One region of the Streptomyces sp. NPDC046335 genome, then DNA from elsewhere that is predicted to be linked to it. Evidence: riboswitches for the same ligand, from Rfam matches in the RefSeq annotation. Region 1 holds a riboswitch; each other region holds the start of a gene.
The links. Region 1 has a riboswitch for cyclic di-AMP ahead of ACZ6JY_RS28605 (C40 family peptidase). Riboswitches for the same ligand answer to the same signal wherever they lie in the genome.
Positions count from the first base shown of each region.

Region 2: linked by a shared signal. The riboswitch ahead of ACZ6JY_RS06915 (M23 family metallopeptidase) and the one ahead of ACZ6JY_RS28605 (C40 family peptidase) in region 1 are both predicted to bind cyclic di-AMP.
Region 3: linked by a shared signal. The riboswitch ahead of ACZ6JY_RS13110 (transglycosylase family protein) and the one ahead of ACZ6JY_RS28605 (C40 family peptidase) in region 1 are both predicted to bind cyclic di-AMP.

Region 1 covers NZ_JBVJFF010000012.1:112,114-117,431, forward strand. Annotated here, with positions in the region: gene ACZ6JY_RS28595 (M23 family metallopeptidase) at 1-924, shown strand, start outside; gene ACZ6JY_RS28600 (ATP-dependent DNA helicase) at 1,029-3,626, opposite strand; cyclic di-AMP (ydaO/yuaA leader) riboswitch at 3,872-4,028, shown strand; gene ACZ6JY_RS28605 (C40 family peptidase) at 4,036-5,262, shown strand.
Region 2 covers NZ_JBVJFF010000002.1:674,302-679,619, forward strand. Annotated here, with positions in the region: gene ACZ6JY_RS06900 (glycosyltransferase family 2 protein) at 1-114, shown strand, start outside; tRNA gene ACZ6JY_RS06905 (tRNA-Met) at 243-316, shown strand; gene ACZ6JY_RS06910 (PP2C family protein-serine/threonine phosphatase) at 549-1,730, shown strand; cyclic di-AMP (ydaO/yuaA leader) riboswitch at 1,963-2,110, shown strand; gene ACZ6JY_RS06915 (M23 family metallopeptidase) at 2,122-3,207, shown strand; gene ACZ6JY_RS06920 (aldo/keto reductase) at 3,359-4,303, shown strand; gene ACZ6JY_RS06925 (PrsW family glutamic-type intramembrane protease) at 4,339-5,318, opposite strand, start outside.
Region 3 covers NZ_JBVJFF010000005.1:148,539-153,856, forward strand. Annotated here, with positions in the region: gene eno (phosphopyruvate hydratase) at 1-636, opposite strand, end outside; gene ACZ6JY_RS13110 (transglycosylase family protein) at 967-1,686, opposite strand; cyclic di-AMP (ydaO/yuaA leader) riboswitch at 1,691-1,876, opposite strand; gene ACZ6JY_RS13115 (transglycosylase family protein) at 2,071-3,153, opposite strand; gene ACZ6JY_RS13120 (cytochrome P450 family protein) at 3,290-4,651, opposite strand; gene ACZ6JY_RS13125 (nucleoside triphosphate pyrophosphohydrolase) at 4,648-5,318, opposite strand, start outside.

The sequences.
Region 1 (5,318 bases):
GCCGACCACGCGGAACTCTCGGATCTCACGAACCTCGCGGACGAGCAGCCGTACGAGCTCACCGAGCAGTACGAGATCTCCGCCGACGCCCCGTACGACACCTCGGAACACGAGCAGGTCGCCGTGGTCCCGAGCCCCGCACCCCGTGCCTCCCGCGCGAAGAACGGCGGAGCCGGTCAGGGCCGTTCGCGGACCCGACGTCGTACGCCGGCGAAGCGTTCCGCCCTGTTCACCGTCGCGGTGCCCTCCGCCTGTGTGATGGGTGTCGCCGGTGTGGCCGCGGCCTCGGTGGGCGACTTCGGCGGGGACGACCAGAAGGAGACGGCGGCCTCGGCCCCGGACGTCACGTCCGTGAAGCCGTCGACCGCCAACAACAAGCTGGACACGCAGCTCGCGAACCTCTCCGCCGACGCGGGCGACTTCGCTGACCGCGCGAGCCGCACGCAGGAGCGCATCGACCTCAAGGCCGAGAAGGTGGCCGCCCAGAAGAAGGCGGCGGCGGACGCGGCACGCAAGGAGCGGCTCCGCCCCAAGTTCAGCCTGCCGGTGAAGCAGCACGGACTCAGCGCCTACTACGGCCAGGCGGGCGTCAACTGGATGTCGGCGCACTCCGGCATCGACTTCCCGGTGTCGTACGGCACGGAGGTCCTGGCGGCGACCGACGGGACCGTCTCCACAAAGTGGAACAGCGCCTACGGCAACATGGCGATCGTGACCGCCAAGGACGGCACGGAGACGTGGTACTGCCATCTCTCCACGCACAAGATCTCCAGCGGTCCCGTGAAGGCGGGCGACGTCATCGCCTTCTCCGGCAACTCCGGCAACTCCACCGGCCCGCACCTGCACTTCGAGGTACGTCCCGGCGGCGGCTCCGCGATAGACCCGCTGCCGTGGCTGCGCAGCCACGACCTCGACCCGACGTAACTCCGGCCTCGCCCCCGCCGCCCCGAGGTCAGAACCTCCAGGGCGGCCAGGACGTCACGAAATCCCGGCGTCACGAAGTCCCGGGCGTCACGAAATCCCGGGTGTCACAACTTCTCGACCGGCGCGTACCGCAGCAGGAGCCGCTTCGGCTTGGGCTCGCCGAAGTCCACCGTCGCCTCCGCGTTCGCCCCCGTGCCCTTGACTCCGACCACGGTCCCGAGGCCGAACTGGTCGTGCGTGACCCGGTCCCCGACAGCCAGCGCGACCACCGGCTTCTCCGAGGCGCGGCGCGTCGCGAAGCCCTGTGCACCGCCCGTACGCGAGCGCGACGAGGACAGCGACGAGGCGATGCCCGCAGCCGGGCCTGACGACGCCGGGGCGCCGACGGAACCCTTCCGCTTCCAGTCCAGATGCGCTTCCGGAATCTCTTCGAGGAAGCGCGAAGGCGGGTTGTAGGAGGGCTGGCCCCAGGCGCTGCGCAACGAAGAACGCGTGAGGTACAGCCGCTCCCGCGCGCGCGTGATGCCCACGTATGCCAGTCGGCGCTCCTCCTCCAGCTCCTTGACCTGGCCGAGGGAGCGCATGTGCGGGAAGACGCCGTCCTCCATGCCGGTCAGGAACACCACGGGGAACTCCAGGCCCTTGGCGGTGTGGAGCGTCATCAAGGTGATGACTCCGGAGCCGTCGTCCTCCTCATCCGGAATCTGGTCCGAGTCGGCGACGAGCGCGACACGCTCGAGGAAGGCGGAGAGCGATCCGGCCTGCGCGGCCCCCGCCTCGTCTTCTCCCGTCTCACCCTCTCCTGCGTCGCCTTCTCCGGCATTGCCTTGCGCCGCCGCTCCTTCTCCCGCTGCGCCTTCTCCCGCCGCGGCTTCCGCCGCCTCGGCATCGGCGGCCCGTACCTCTTCCCGCTGGGCGTTCTCCTGTTCGAACTCCAGCGCCACGGCGGCGAGCTCCTGGAGGTTCTCGATGCGGGTCTCGTCCTGCGGGTCCGTCGAGGCCTGCAACTCGGCGAGGTAGCCCGTGCGTTCGAGCACGGCCTCCAGGATGACGGCCGGGCCCGCGCCCGACTCGACGACGGTCCGCAGCTCCTCCATGAGCGTGTTGAACCGCTTGACGGCGTTCGTGGAGCGGGCCGCCATTCCGTACGCCTCGTCGACGCGGCGCAGCGCCTGCGGGAACGAGATCTTTTCGCGCTGCGAGAGCGCGTCGATCATCGCCTCGGCGCGGTCGCCGATGCCCCTCTTGGGTACGTTGAGGATGCGCCGCAGCGGGACGGCGTCCTCGGGATTGGCGAGAACGCGCAGGTAGGCCAGCACATCGCGGACCTCTTTGCGCTCGTAGAAGCGGACGCCGCCGACGACCTTGTAGGGCAGGCCGACGCGGATGAAGATCTCTTCGAAGACACGGGACTGCGCGTTCGTCCGGTAGAAGATCGCGACGTCGCCGGCCTTCGCGTCGCCCGCGTCCGTGAGGCGGTCGATCTCGTCGGCGACGAACTGCGCCTCGTCGTGCTCGGTGTCCGCCACGTAACCGGTGATGCGCGCGCCCGCGCCCTGGTTGGTCCAGAGGTTCTTCGGGCGACGGCTCTCGTTCCGCTCGATGACCGCGTTGGCGGCGGTCAGGATCGTCTGTGTGGAGCGGTAGTTCTGCTCCAGGAGGATCGTCGTCGCGTCGGTGTAGTCCTCCTCGAACTGGAGGATGTTGCGGATGGTGGCGCCGCGGAAGGCGTAGATCGACTGGTCCGCGTCACCCACCACGCACAGCTCGGCCGGGTCGTCCCCCTCGCCCCCGGAGGGGCCGACCAGCTCACGCACGAGGGCGTACTGCGCGTGGTTCGTGTCCTGGTACTCGTCGACCATGACGTGGCGGAAGCGGCGGCGGTAGTGCTCCGCGACGTCCGGGAAGGCGCGCAGGAGGTTGACCGTCGTCATGATCAGGTCGTCGAAGTCCAGCGCGTTCGCCTCGCGCAGGCGTGACTGGTACATGGCATAGGCCTGGGCGAGGGTCTTCTCGAAGCCGTCGGCGGCCTTGCTCGCGAAGTCGTCCTCGTCGATCAGCTCGTTCTTGAGGTTGGAGATCTTGGCGCTGAACGACTTCGGCGGGAACTTCTTCGGGTCGAGGTCGAGGTCGCGGCAGACCAGAGCCATCAAGCGCTTGGAGTCCGCCGCGTCGTAGATCGAGAAGGAGGACGTGAAGCCCAGCTTCTTGTACTCGCGGCGCAGGATGCGGACGCAGGCGCTGTGGAACGTCGACACCCACATCGCGTTGGCCCGGGGCCCCACGAGCTGCTCGACGCGCTCCCTCATCTCACCCGCGGCCTTGTTCGTGAAGGTGATCGCGAGGATCTGGCCGGGGTGCACGCCGCGCGCGGCGAGGAGGTACGCGATGCGGTGGGTCAGCACACGGGTCTTGCCGGAACCGGCGCCGGCGACGATGAGCAGCGGGGCACCCGCGTGCACGACGGCCGCGCGCTGGTTCTCGTTCAGCCCCTCGAGCAGCGCCGCCGGGTCGATCACCGGGCGCGGGGCACCGTCCCGGTAGTGCGTGTCCCGGGTCATGGGCGCGTCGAACTTCCCGTCGAACAAGTCGTCCGGAACGGGCTCCGGAGCGCTGTCCTCGGGCGGGGGCGGAGGTTCTTCGTCCGTGGCCCGCGAGGGCTGCAGGTCCGCCAGGAAGCTGTCGTCAAAGAGGCTGCTCATCGCCTCCCGAGTCTAGGCGGACCCACTGACAACCCGCGCCGGGTTCCGCCGACCCACTCCTTGGCTCACAGCGTGTCCACTACCGAGCACCCTCTGCCATCGCGTCACGAGGCCGCGCCCGGGGCCTCGTAAAGTCACGAAAATGTATCGGGCATATCGAACATCAACCTTCACAGGCGCCACACAAGTTGGCTAGCGTGCTGCGCGGGCCGCTCGTATTCCCACCGGCGAACCCCGCCGGGAACGCGCGGCCCCCGCCGAGTCCGACATGTTCGGAGCCGGGGACCCACCGAGAACTTGGGGTGAATCGGTCCCGTACGCAGTACGGAACCGTAGGGCAACCTTCCGGACCACCCGCCCGAACCCGACAGCTAACCCGGTAGGCGGCCTACGGAAGGAGTCGCCTCCCTTGGCGTCGCACCGCAAGCCGCGGACCCGGTCAGCCGGAATTCGCACCGCCCCCGCCGTCGGCATCACCACGGCCGCCCTCACCTCCGTGGCGCTCCTCTCCCAGAGCGCCCAGGCCGCGCCGTCGGCGCCCGCCAAGCCCAGCCTGGAAGAGGTCCAGAAGAAGGTCGACGCCCTCTACCACCAAGCGGGCGTGGCCACCCAGAAGTACAACTCGGCCAAGGAGAAGACCGAGAAGCAGCGCAAGAAGGTCGACCGCGTCCTGGACGATGTGGCCAAGCGCACGGACAAGCTGAACGACGCGCGTCAGGAGCTCGGCTCCTTCGCCGCCGCGCAGTACCGCACCGGAGGCGTCTCGGAGACGGCCACCATGCTGCTGGCCGACGACCCGCAGGGCTATTTCGACCAGAACCACCTGGCGGACCGGCTGACCACGCGGCAGAAGAAGGCCGTCGACGACTACGAGACGCAGCGAGCCGCGGCGACGAAGCAGCGCACGAAGGCGGCGAAGAGCCTGGAGACGCTGACCGACTCGCGGGAAAACCTGCGGACCAGCAAGCGGACCGTCCAGAAGAAACTGGGCGAGGCGCGCGAGCTGCTCTCGGAGCTGACCACCGAGGAGAAGGCGCGGCTCGCGGCGATCGAGCGCAAGAAGGAGCGGGAGGCCAAGCGCAAGGCCGAGAAGCTGGCCCGCGAACAGGCCGCCGAGGCGGAGCGCAAGCGCGAGGCCGAGGAGGCGGCGCGGAAGGAGAAGGAGCGGGAGCGGGAGGACGGCCAGGGCTCCGGCTCGGGCTCCGGCACCGGCTCGGATACGGGTACGGGTACGGGCTCCGGCACAGGCTCGGGCTCGGGCTCCGGGAGCACGGACGGCAGCTACGCCACCAAGGCCGCGAAGGTCATCGACTTCGCCGAGGCCCAGATCGGCAAGCCCTACGTATGGGGCGCCACGGGCCCCGACTCCTACGACTGCTCCGGGCTCACCCAGGACGCCTGGAAGGCCGCCGGGATCTCACTGCCGCGCACCACGTGGGACCAGGTCAAGGTCGGCACGACGGTGAAGACTGCGGACGCCAAACCGGGTGACCTGGTCTTCTTCTACGACGACATCAGCCACGTAGGCATTTACATCGGCGGCGGCAAGATGATCCACGCCCCGAAGCCGGGCGCGAACGTCCGCGTCGAGTCGATCTACTACATGCCGATCCACAGCGTGGTGCGCCCGGCGTGACCCACCCGGAGTGACTACGGAAATCGTCCACTACGCGCGCGGGGGGGGGGGGGGGG
Region 2 (5,318 bases), on a different contig from region 1:
GCGTGGGCGGGCGGCTTCGCCGAGGGCGTGCGGGAGCCCTGTGGGGAGCGCAGGCCCATGCGCTGGCGCACGGTGTGGCGGCTCACGCGCCTCGGTCGGCCGCCCGTCCTGTGACGGCCCGCCCGGAGGGCACCGGCGACCTCTTCGGGGCCTGGAGACGTTCACGCACGGGGGCAAGGGGCAGGGTGGGGCGCAAGTGGTTCGACGCACCCCTTCGGATGGCGTAGAGTTGAGTTTAACGACGCGGGGTGGAGCAGCTCGGTAGCTCGCTGGGCTCATAACCCAGAGGTCGCAGGTTCAAATCCTGTCCCCGCTACTGAAGACTCAGGGCCGGGAAGCTGAAAAGCTTCCCGGCCCTGAGTGTTTTCCAGCTCTGAAGTGTTTCCGGTTCCGGCCGCCGGGGTTTCCGGTTCCGGCCGTCGGGCCGGCGCCCGTGGGGGCGCTTTCGTCACCCGGTCGGCCCACATCAGGTCGCACCCGCACCGCGCTGCGGGAAGCCTGGGTAGGTGCAGCGCGGTGATGGGCGCGGAGTCGGCGGGAGACGAGCGGTGGGGCAGCGAGGAGGGACCGACGGGTCCGGCCGTGGGAACCGCCGCGGGCGGCGCCCGGGCGGCAGCGCAGCCACCCTCCACGAGCGGACCTTCGTCCGGGCCCTGCCCTTCCTGCTGCTCATCGTCGGCATGGTGTACGACATCTCGACCCCGTCAGAGTTCACCGCGGCCCCCCTCTATACGGCGGCACCCCTGATCGCCGCCCCCTTCTACTCGCTGCTCAACACCGTCCTGACCGGCGCGGCCGCCTCCGCCGCGGTCGTCCTGCTGCACTACGGCAACCATGCCGCCGGCCACGTCGAGTCCGTCACCGAACTGCTCACCGTGGTGACCGTCGCCGTCTTCGCCGTCGTCATCAACCGCGTCGTGCGCCGAGGCAACGACCGGCTCGCCACCGCACGCTCCATCGCCGAGACCGCCCAGCGCGCCGTCCTGCCGGAGCCGGACGCCCGCATCGGCGGCCTCGACATCGCGGCGCGCTACGAGGCGGCGCAGGCCGACGCGTTCATCGGCGGCGATCTGTACGCCGTGCAGGACACCCCGCACGGGGTGCGGCTCATCGTCGGAGACGTGCGCGGCAAGGGCATGGGGGCGGTCGCGGCCGTCGCCGTCGTCATCGGCGCGTTCCGCGAGGCCGCCGAGCAGGAGGTCACCCTGGAGGCGGTGGCGCAGCGCCTGGAGCGGGCGCTCGCGCGGGAGGGCACCCGGCGGGACGGGCTCGACGCCTTCGAGGGGTTCACCACGGCCGTCCTCGCGGAGATCGGGCACGGCGACGGCCACGTACGCCTGATCAACCGGGGGCACCCGGAGCCGCTGCTGCTGCGCGGGGACGGGCGGCTGTGCGTGCTCTCGCCGACCGAGCCCGCGCTGCCGCTCGGCATGGGCTCGCTGGGGTCCTGGCCGGACCGGGCGGACGAGACGGAGTTCCCGCCGGGCGCGATGCTGCTCTTCTACACGGACGGCCTCTCGGAGGCGCGGAACGAGGCCGGGGAGTTCTACGACCCCGCGACCCGGCTCGGCGGGCGGGTCTTCCCGGGCCGCAGGGGCCCGCAGACGCTCCTTGCCACCCTCACGCAGGAGGTGCGGTGGCACACCGGGGGCGGCGCGACGGACGACCTGGCGCTGCTCGCGGTGCGGCGGCCCGCCGCGGACGACCCCGATGTCACGCCGGGTGACTGAACTGCACCCCTCTGCATAACAACTGACGTACTGTCAAGCGGATGGCAGGTTCCGGTTCGGCCACGCGGCCGGGCAACTCGCCCCGTTCGCGGCCCCCGTGTCCCCATACGTACGGTCGGATCATGCCCCGGGGGCGTTAACAATCAACAGGAACAGCTTGGAATACGGGCCCGCTGTCTATTAACGTTCGATAACGCAGCGCGGTCGTCCCAGCCGTCACTAGAGGCGGCTCCGTGCGCACACGCCTAATCCCGCAAGGGAGCCGGGGAACCACCAACTTGGGGTGAATCGGGCATCTGCGCATCCGTGCCAGGTGTTCGTAGGAGACCTTCCTGCTCCGAACCCGTCAGCTAACCCGGTAGGCGAGAAGGAAGGAAAGGAGTGCGCCCCAGTGGCGTCCAACCGGCCTGCCCCAGAAGCCGCGTACGTTCCGAATGACCCCGATTTCGGTGGGTACGACGAGCAGACCTGGGAGGAGTGGAATCCCACCGAGGAGTCCGTCCGTCCCGTCCGCGGCAGGCACCGTGTGCACAAGAAGGGCGGCGGCGGCCTCGCCCGCAGCTCCACCGTCCTGGGCGTCGGCGTCATCGCCGCCGTCGGCGCGGGCGGCATCGCCACCGCGCAGGACGGCAAGCCGCCGGTCTCCATATCGATGCCCGACCTGGGCGCCGTCACCGACTCGCTGCCGGAGGCCAAGTCCCTTCCCGGCGTCGGCTCGCTGATCTCCGACGACTCCGCCGACTCCGGCTCCGGCTCCGCGGCGAACGCCGCCACCGCCGCGGCCCCGCTCACCGCCGCCGGTGTCAGCTCCGCCGACGCCGAGCAGGGCACCACCGACGCGGGCGAGGCGCTGCGCGCCCGCATCATGCGGCAGGCCGAGAACCAGCAGAGCCAGGCCGACGACGCGGTACGGACCGCGGCCGAGGGCGCCGCCGTCAAGAAGGCCGCCGAGGAGGCCGCCGCCCAGCAGAAGGCGGCCGAGCAGAAGATCGAGGCCAAGGCCGCCGCGAAGAAGAAGAAGGAGGAGGAGGCCCGCAAGGCGAAGGCCGAGGCCGAGCGCCTGGCCAAGCTCGCCAAGAGCTTCGCGATCCCCACCTCCTCGTACACCCTGACCTCGCACTTCGGTGACTCCGGTTCCATGTGGTCCTCCGGGCAGCACACCGGCCTCGACTTCGCCGCGCCGACGGGTACGCCGCTCAAGGCCGTGCACACCGGCACCGTCAAGGAGGCCGGCTGGGCCGGGGCCTACGGCTACCGCACGGTCCTGGAGCTCGATGACGGCACCGAGGTCTGGTACTGCCACCAGTCCTCGATGAACGTCAGCGCCGGGCAGAAGGTCAGCACGGGCGACGTCATCGGCCGCGTCGGCGCGACCGGCAATGTGACGGGACCGCACCTCCACATGGAGGTCCACACCGCGGCCGGCGCCAACATCGACCCGCTCGCCTGGCTTCAGGGCAAGGGCCTCAACCCCTGACTCCGGTGGTCCTGGCGCCAACCCCCCGGCGCCAGGGCCGCCGGTCAGGAGCAGTGCCGCCGGTCAGGAGCAGTGCCGTCGGTCCGGAGCAGTGCCACGGACGCACGATGGTTCGTGGAATTCCGTTTCCGCCGCGGTCGTTGAGGAACGCATGACTTCTCTCCGTACGCTTGGCTCATCCGACCTCGAGGTCTTCCCGCTCGCCCTCGGCGGCAACGTCTTCGGCTGGACCGCCGACCGGACGGCGTCCTTCGCCGTCCTCGACGCCTACACCGCGGCGGGCGGCAACTTCATCGACACCGCCGACGCCTACTCGGCCTGGGTGGAGGGGAACCGGGGCGGCGAGTCGGAGACCCTGATCGGCGAATGGCTGGCGAGCCGCGGCAACCGCTCCGACGTCGTCATCGCCACCAAGGTCGGCGCGCACCCCGACCACAAGGGCCTCGCCGCGAACACCATCAAGGCCGCCGCCGAGGAGTCGCTGCGCCGCCTGGGCACCGACTACATCGACCTGTACTACACCCACTACGACGACCCCTCGGTCCCCGTCGAGGAGTTCATCGGCGCCCTCGACGAGCTGGTCAGGGCCGGCAAGGTCCGCGCGATCGCCGCCTCCAACATCACCCCCGAGCGGCTCCAGGAGTCCCTCGACCTCTCCGACCGCGAGGGCCTCGCGCGCTATACCGCGCTCCAGCCGCACTACAACCTGGTCTCCCGCGGCACCTACGAGGGCCCGCTCCAGGAGGTCGCCTCGCGCTCCGGCCTCGCGGCCGTCCCCTACTACGCGCTCGCGTCCGGCTTCCTGACCGGCAAGTACCGCCCCGGCGTCACGGTCGAGAGCGCCCGGAGCTCGCGGGTCGAGGAGTACGTGGGCACCGAGCGGGGCGACCGGGTGCTCGTCGCGCTCGACGAGATCGCGCGGACGCGGGGCGCCGAACCGGCGACCGTGGCGCTCGCCTGGCTGGCCGCCCAGCCCACCGTCGCCGCGCCGATCGCCTCCGCGCGCACGGTCGAACAGCTTCCCGCGCTGCTCGCGGTGGCGGACCTGGAACTGACGGCGGCCGAACTCTCGACGCTGAACACGGCCTCTGCCTGAGCCTGAGGGCCGCCGGAGCCAAGGTGCCCAGGTGCCTAGGTGCGATACGGGTTGTACGCCTGCGCCGCCGGGTACGCCTGCGGCTGCCCGTACGGGAGGGGTGCGTACGGCGGGTGGCCGTACGCCGCCGGGGCCTGGTAGCCGTACTGCGGGCGCCCGTACAGGGCGTACGGGCCGGGCAGCGGGACCGGGGCCGTCGCGCGGGCCGCGTAGGCCAGGGCGGGGCGGGCCGGTTCGCGGCGCTCCCAGAGCCGGTGCAGGAGCTCACGCTCGCGGGCGACGAAGTCGGCGCCCGCCCGGCCCTTGCGGCCCCGGTGGCGCAGGAACGCCAGGGACGTCGCGTACGTCTCGTACTCCGCGACCGTGCGGCCCGCGGCCTTGCCCCAGGTGTACGAGGCGTAGTCGCGGGCCAGCGCGCGGGCGCGCATCGAGCCCAGCGCGTACGGCTCGGGCGGGGTGAGCCAGCCCGCCGCCGCGTAGACGGGCAGCTCGGCGCGGATCATGCGCAGCTCGCGCTGCCGGGTCCAGATGGCCAGCCAGGTCAGCAGGCCGAAGCAGGGCAGCATGAACAGCGCGTACACGATGAAGAAGCCGTACTGCCCGAAGACCGCCGAGCCGTTCCACAGGGCGTGCACGCCCATCGCGAGCAGCAGCCCGGTGAGCGGGACCAGGACGCGGCGCACGCGCAGGCGCCGTGCGGAGAACGCGGCGACGCCGAAGCCGATGCCGGTCAGGACCGTGAACATCGGGTGCGCGAAGGGCGACATCACGACGCGTACGAAGAAGGTCGCCGCCGTCACGGAGGCCAGGCCGCTGTCGTGGCTGAGCTGGTCGGTGACGAAGGCGTTGCCCAGGTAGAGGATGTTCTCCGTGAACGCGAAGCCGGTCGCGGTCACACCGGCTATCACCACGCCGTCGACGACGCCGGTGAAGTCACGTCTGCGGAAGAGGAAGACCAGCAGCACCGCGGCGGCCTTCGCCGACTCCTCGACGACGGGGGCGATGACGGTCGCGC
Region 3 (5,318 bases), on a different contig from region 1:
GAGGTTCGGCGCGAAGCCGCCCTCGTCGCCGAGGCCGGTGGCCAGGCCCTTGCTCTTCAGGACCTTCTTCAGCGTGTGGTAGACCTCGGTGCCCCAGCGCAGGGCCTCGGAGAAGGACTCCGCGCCGATCGGGGCGATCATGAACTCCTGGATGTCGACGTTGGAGTCGGCGTGCGACCCACCGTTCAGGATGTTCATCATCGGGACGGGCAGCAGGTGCGCGTTCGGACCGCCGAGGTAGCGGAAGAGCGGCAGGTCGCTGGCCTCGGACGCGGCGTGCGCGACGGCGAGCGAGACGCCGAGGATGGCGTTGGCGCCGAGCGAGCCCTTGTTGTCGGTGGCGTCCAGGTCGAACATGGCCTGGTCGATCAGGCGCTGCTCGGTGGCGTCGTAGCCGACGAGCTCCGGGCCGATCTGCTCGATGACGGCGAGGACGGCCTTCTCCACGCCCTTGCCCATGTAACGGTTGGGGTCACCGTCACGGAGTTCGATGGCCTCGAAGGCTCCGGTGGAGGCACCGGACGGGACGGCGGCACGACCCGTGCTGCCGTCGTCGAGGCCGACCTCGACCTCGACCGTGGGGTTGCCTCGGGAGTCCAGGATTTCCCGGGCTACGACGACGTCGATGGACGGCACGAGCATCTCCTTCTGGGATGTGACGCGTTTACGCGGGGCCGCTTCGGCCCTGCGTCTCCTGAGCCTAACCGGCCCGGAGCCTTCGGCCAGCCGACCGCCCGCCCCGTGGGACGCACGAGCGCCCAAATACCGGGGAAACGGGACGGAAGCCCGCGTTTCTACTGACCAGTAGCTCGCTGAAGGCGAACAGCCGGGGGCGACCAGCCGGGGGCCGGGGGCGGACATACCCCCGCCCCGGTGCGTACGGGGGATACGCGCACCGGGGCGGGGAGCCCGTGGGGACGGGGGTACGGCCGTGCGTCCGCCGAGGCACGGCCGTGGCCGCGCGGGTCAGCTCAGGTGGAGCTGCTGGCCCGGGTAGATGAAGTCGGCGTTGTCGATGATGTCGCCGTTGAGCTTGTAGACCTTCTGCCAGCCGCCCTTGACGTCGTGCGACTCGGCGATCTTCGACAGGGTGTCGCCCGTCTTGACCTTGTACTCGCCGTCGCCCTTCTCGACCTTCTTGCCGGTCGGGGTCTCGACGGTCTTCTTGGTCTGGGTCTGCGGCGCGGGCTGCGGCTTCGGCGCGGCCTGCTCCTGCGGGGCGGCCTGCTGCTGCGGGGCCTGCTGCTGCGTCTTCTGCGGCTGCGGCTTGGTCTGCTGCTGCGGGGCCTGCTGCTGGGCGCCGCCGCCACCGGAGGCGTTGGAGAGGCCGACACCACAGCTCGGCCAGGCACCCTTGCCCTGGCCCGCGAGGACCTTCTCGGCGATCTCGATCTGCTGGGCCTTGGAGGCCTTGTCGGCGCTGGACGCGTACTTGGTGCCGCCGTACGCGGCCCAGGTGGACGGCGAGAACTGCAGGCCGCCCTGGTAGCCGTTGCCGGTGTTGATGGACCAGTTGCCGCCCGACTCGCACTGGGCGACGGCGTCCCACTCGGAGGCGGTGGCGGCCGAGGCCGAACCGGCGGCCATCAGCGGGGCCGCCACGGCGGCACCGGTGACACCGGCGAGCGTGACGACACGGGTGGCCTTGGACGGACGGCGGTGCTTGCCCTTGCTGGAAAACAGCATGAGTTGATCCCCTCACCGACGCCTGCGAGGTGAGCTGTCGGGTTCGGGCCAGTGAAGTTGCCCGGCCGCACTCTCCCGAGTGCGGCTCCACCCCTAGCCGGTCCGTACGTCCCGCTCCTGTTCGGAGCCGAACTTCCGGGCCCGGCACTTACCTTGGGTCCCCCGCTCCTGCCTACGGCGCTCGAAGCGACGATTGTTCCCGTCCGGCCGTTGGCAGGATTCGGCGTACCGACCGGCGGGGCCCACCAATGGCGAGCGGTCACGACCGTAGACAGGGGACCACCCGAATTTCAAAGACGATCAGGGCTTCTGAGACCCATCTCTCACTCGCGCCAAAACGGGCATTCGACGCGAAGTACCCCGCCGACGCATCGTCAACTACCCCTATTTTTCGCCCAAATCGAGGCTCTGACCGGGGAGAATGAGGTCCGGGTCGTCCCCGACGGTCTTCTTGTTCTCGGTGTAGAGCCTGGACCAACCGCCGTCCACACCGTGGTCGTCGGCGATCGCCGAGAGGTTGTCGCCGGAGCGGACCGTGTACGTCCCGTCGGCCGGCTTGTCCGTCCGCTCGTGGCCGCGCGAGGCGTGCCGGCCCGAACGGTCGCCGGAGGCACTCCCGTCGGCGCCCGAACCGCTCTCCCGCGCGCTGCCGCCGCGGTGCCGGCCGGTGGAGGAAGCGGAGTCCTCGTCCCTGCCCGTGGGCGAAGTGCTCTCGCCGTCCGCGGACTCGTCCGAGCCGTCCGGCGCGCCCTTCTCCGCCTTGCCGCCGGGCTCCGCCTCGTCGGCCTTGCCGTCCTTGCTGTCCTCGCTGTCCTTCTTGCCGGACTTGTCGTGATCCTTCTCTCGGTCGGAACCGGAGTCGGAACCGGAGTCCGGCGTGTCGCTCGCGTCGTCGGAGGGCTCCGCGCTGTCCGACGCGTCGTCCGAGGGCTTCTCCTCGCCCTCTGACGCGTCGTCGGACGACTCGTCCTTCTTCTCGGAGTCCCCCGTCTTCGCGGAGTCCTCCTCCTTCTTCTCCGACTTCTCCGAGCCGGACGAATCCGTGGGCGCGGGGACGATCGGGTTGCCGGGGTCCACGTCGGCCTCGGCGCCGTCGTCCGTGAGGCCGGCGATCGGGGCGCAGCTCGGCCACGCCTCGGGGCCCTGCCCGTTCAGGACGCGCTCGGCCACGGCTATCTGCTGGGACTTGGAGGCCTGGTCGGCGCTGGGCGCGTAGACGAGGCCGCCGTTGGCCTCCCAGGTCTCCTGGGAGAGCTGGAGCCCTCCGTAGTAACCGTTGCCGGGGTTGGCGCTCCACGCGCCGCCGCTCTCGCACTCGGCGAGCTTGTCCCACGTCACCGTGGGAGCGGCGCTCGCGCTGGTCGCTCCGAGGAGCGGGATGGCGATGGCGGATCCGGTGACTCCTGCCGCGACGATGAGGACCGGGGCCTGGCGGGGGCGTCGGTGACGACCATTGCCGGAGAGCATGCGGTTGCCTTTCGGGAGACTTGTGCGGCGACCGGGCAACGGGGTGCCCGAGTCGACGTGAACGTAGCCGCAGTCGAACGCTTGTCACAAGTCGATGCAGCGGAGATCACGTGAAAGTCACAATCGTGACGCCCCGTCAGTTGTGGGCCCTCCCCTGTGCGGATGTGAACTCCACCGGCAGCGTCCGCAGTCCGCGCATGATGAGCCCGCCACGCCACCGCAAATCCGACGGATCGACCGCCAGTTGCAGGTCAGGAAGGCGTCGGAGCAGCGTCGCGAGGGCGGTTCTGCCCTCCAGACGGGCGAGCGGTGCGCCCAGGCAGTAGTGGATTCCGTGGCCGTATCCGAGGTGCTGGTTGTCGCGGCGCGACAGGTCCAGGGTGTCCGGGTGCTCGAACCGCTCGGGGTCGCGGTCGGCGGCGGCGAGGACGACGAGGACGGGGTCGCCCGCGGCGATGCGCTGCCCGCCGATGGTCAGCGCCTCGGTGGCGAACCGCCAGGTGGCGAGCTCCACGGGCCCGTCGAAGCGCAGGAGTTCCTCGACGCCGGTCTCCAGGAGCCCGGTGTCGCCTTCGGCCAGCGCCTTCTGGAGGCGTTCGCGCTGCTCGGGGTGGGTCAGGAGGGCGTACACGCCGTTGCCGATGAGGTTGACGGTGGTCTCGAAGCCGGCGAAGAGCAGGATGAAGGCCATGGCGGCGGCCTCGTTCTCCGTGAGGTGCTCGCCGTGGTCGGAGGCGCGGATCAGGCCGGAGATGAGGTCGTCGCCCGGGTCGAGGCGCTTGCGGTGGATCAGCTCGGCGAGATAGCCGCGCATCTTCTTCACCGACCGGGCCACGCCGCCCCTCGGGCCCCCGCCGTGACGGATCATCATGCCCGCCCAGTCGCGGAAGTCGTCCTGGTCCTCGCGGGGGACGCCGAGCAGGTCGCAGATGGCGTAGATGGGGAGCGGGAAGGCGAACTCGTGGATGAGGTCGGCCGCCCCCTTCTTCTCGCCGTCCTTGCCGTCCCCGCCGTCCTGGCCCTCCTTGCCGTCCTCGCCTGCCTCACCGCCCTCACCGGCCTTCTCCAGGATCGCGTCGATGAGGGCGTCCGTCAGCTCCTGCACCCGCGGGGCGAACTCCGCCACGCGGCGCGGCGTGAACGCCTTCGCGACGAGCCTGCGCAGGCGGGTGTGGTCCGGCGGGTCGATGTTGAGCAGATGCGTCATCAGCTCGGCCTTGCGCTCGCCCGGAATGCCGGTCTTGCCCTTGGCGTGCGCGGGCTCGTCGTGATGGGCGGGGTTCTTGCTGAGCCGCTGGTCGGCGAGGGCGTCCTTGGCGTCGGCGTACCGCGTGACGAGCCATGCCTCCACCCCGCTGGGCAGCGTGGTCCTGTGCACGGGCGAGTTCTCCCGCAGCCAGGCGTACGCGGGGTAGGGGTCGGTGGCGAACTCCCAGGTGAAGAGCTCGGGCCCCTGCTCGCCCCGCTGCGGGGCGCTCGCGGCGCTGGGCCCGGTCATCGGCGCTCCGCCCCCTCGGCGGCCAGAACGGCGTCCCGGTAGGCCCGTGCGGCGACCCGCAGTGCCGACTCGGGGTCCACGCCCTCGGCCTCCGCGCGCAGGGCGAGCGCGAGGAGTTCGTAGGCGATGCCCTCGCCCTGGGGCACCTGGACCCGGAGGCCGGCCGTCCGCGCCCGCGAGGCCAGCTTCGCCGCGAGGGCCAGGCTCGGCTGGCCCAGCGGGACGCCCTCCGTCACCGACGTGCGCTGCTTCTCCTCGGCCTTGGTGCGCCGCCAGTGCTCCTTGACCTCCTCCGGCGTCTGCGCGGAGTCGTCGCCGAAGACGTGCGGGTGGCGGTGGATGAGCTTCTCGACGATGGTGCCCGCGACGTCGTCGACGGAAAACGGGCTCTCCGGGTCCTCCTGGGCGATACGGGCGTGGAAGACCACCTGGAGCAGCACGTCGCCGAGCTCCTCGCGCAGTTCCTCCCTGTCGCCCGCCTCGATCGCCTCGACCAGTTCGTACGCCTCCTCGATCGCGTACTTCACCAGGCCCTTGTGCGTCTGCCGCGAGGACCAGGGGCACTCCTCGCGGATGCGGTCCATCACCTGGACCAGGTCGAGCAGGCGCGCGCCCGGCAGGTCGTACGAGGCGGGGAGCAGCTCCAGGTCCGGCATGGCGACGCGGC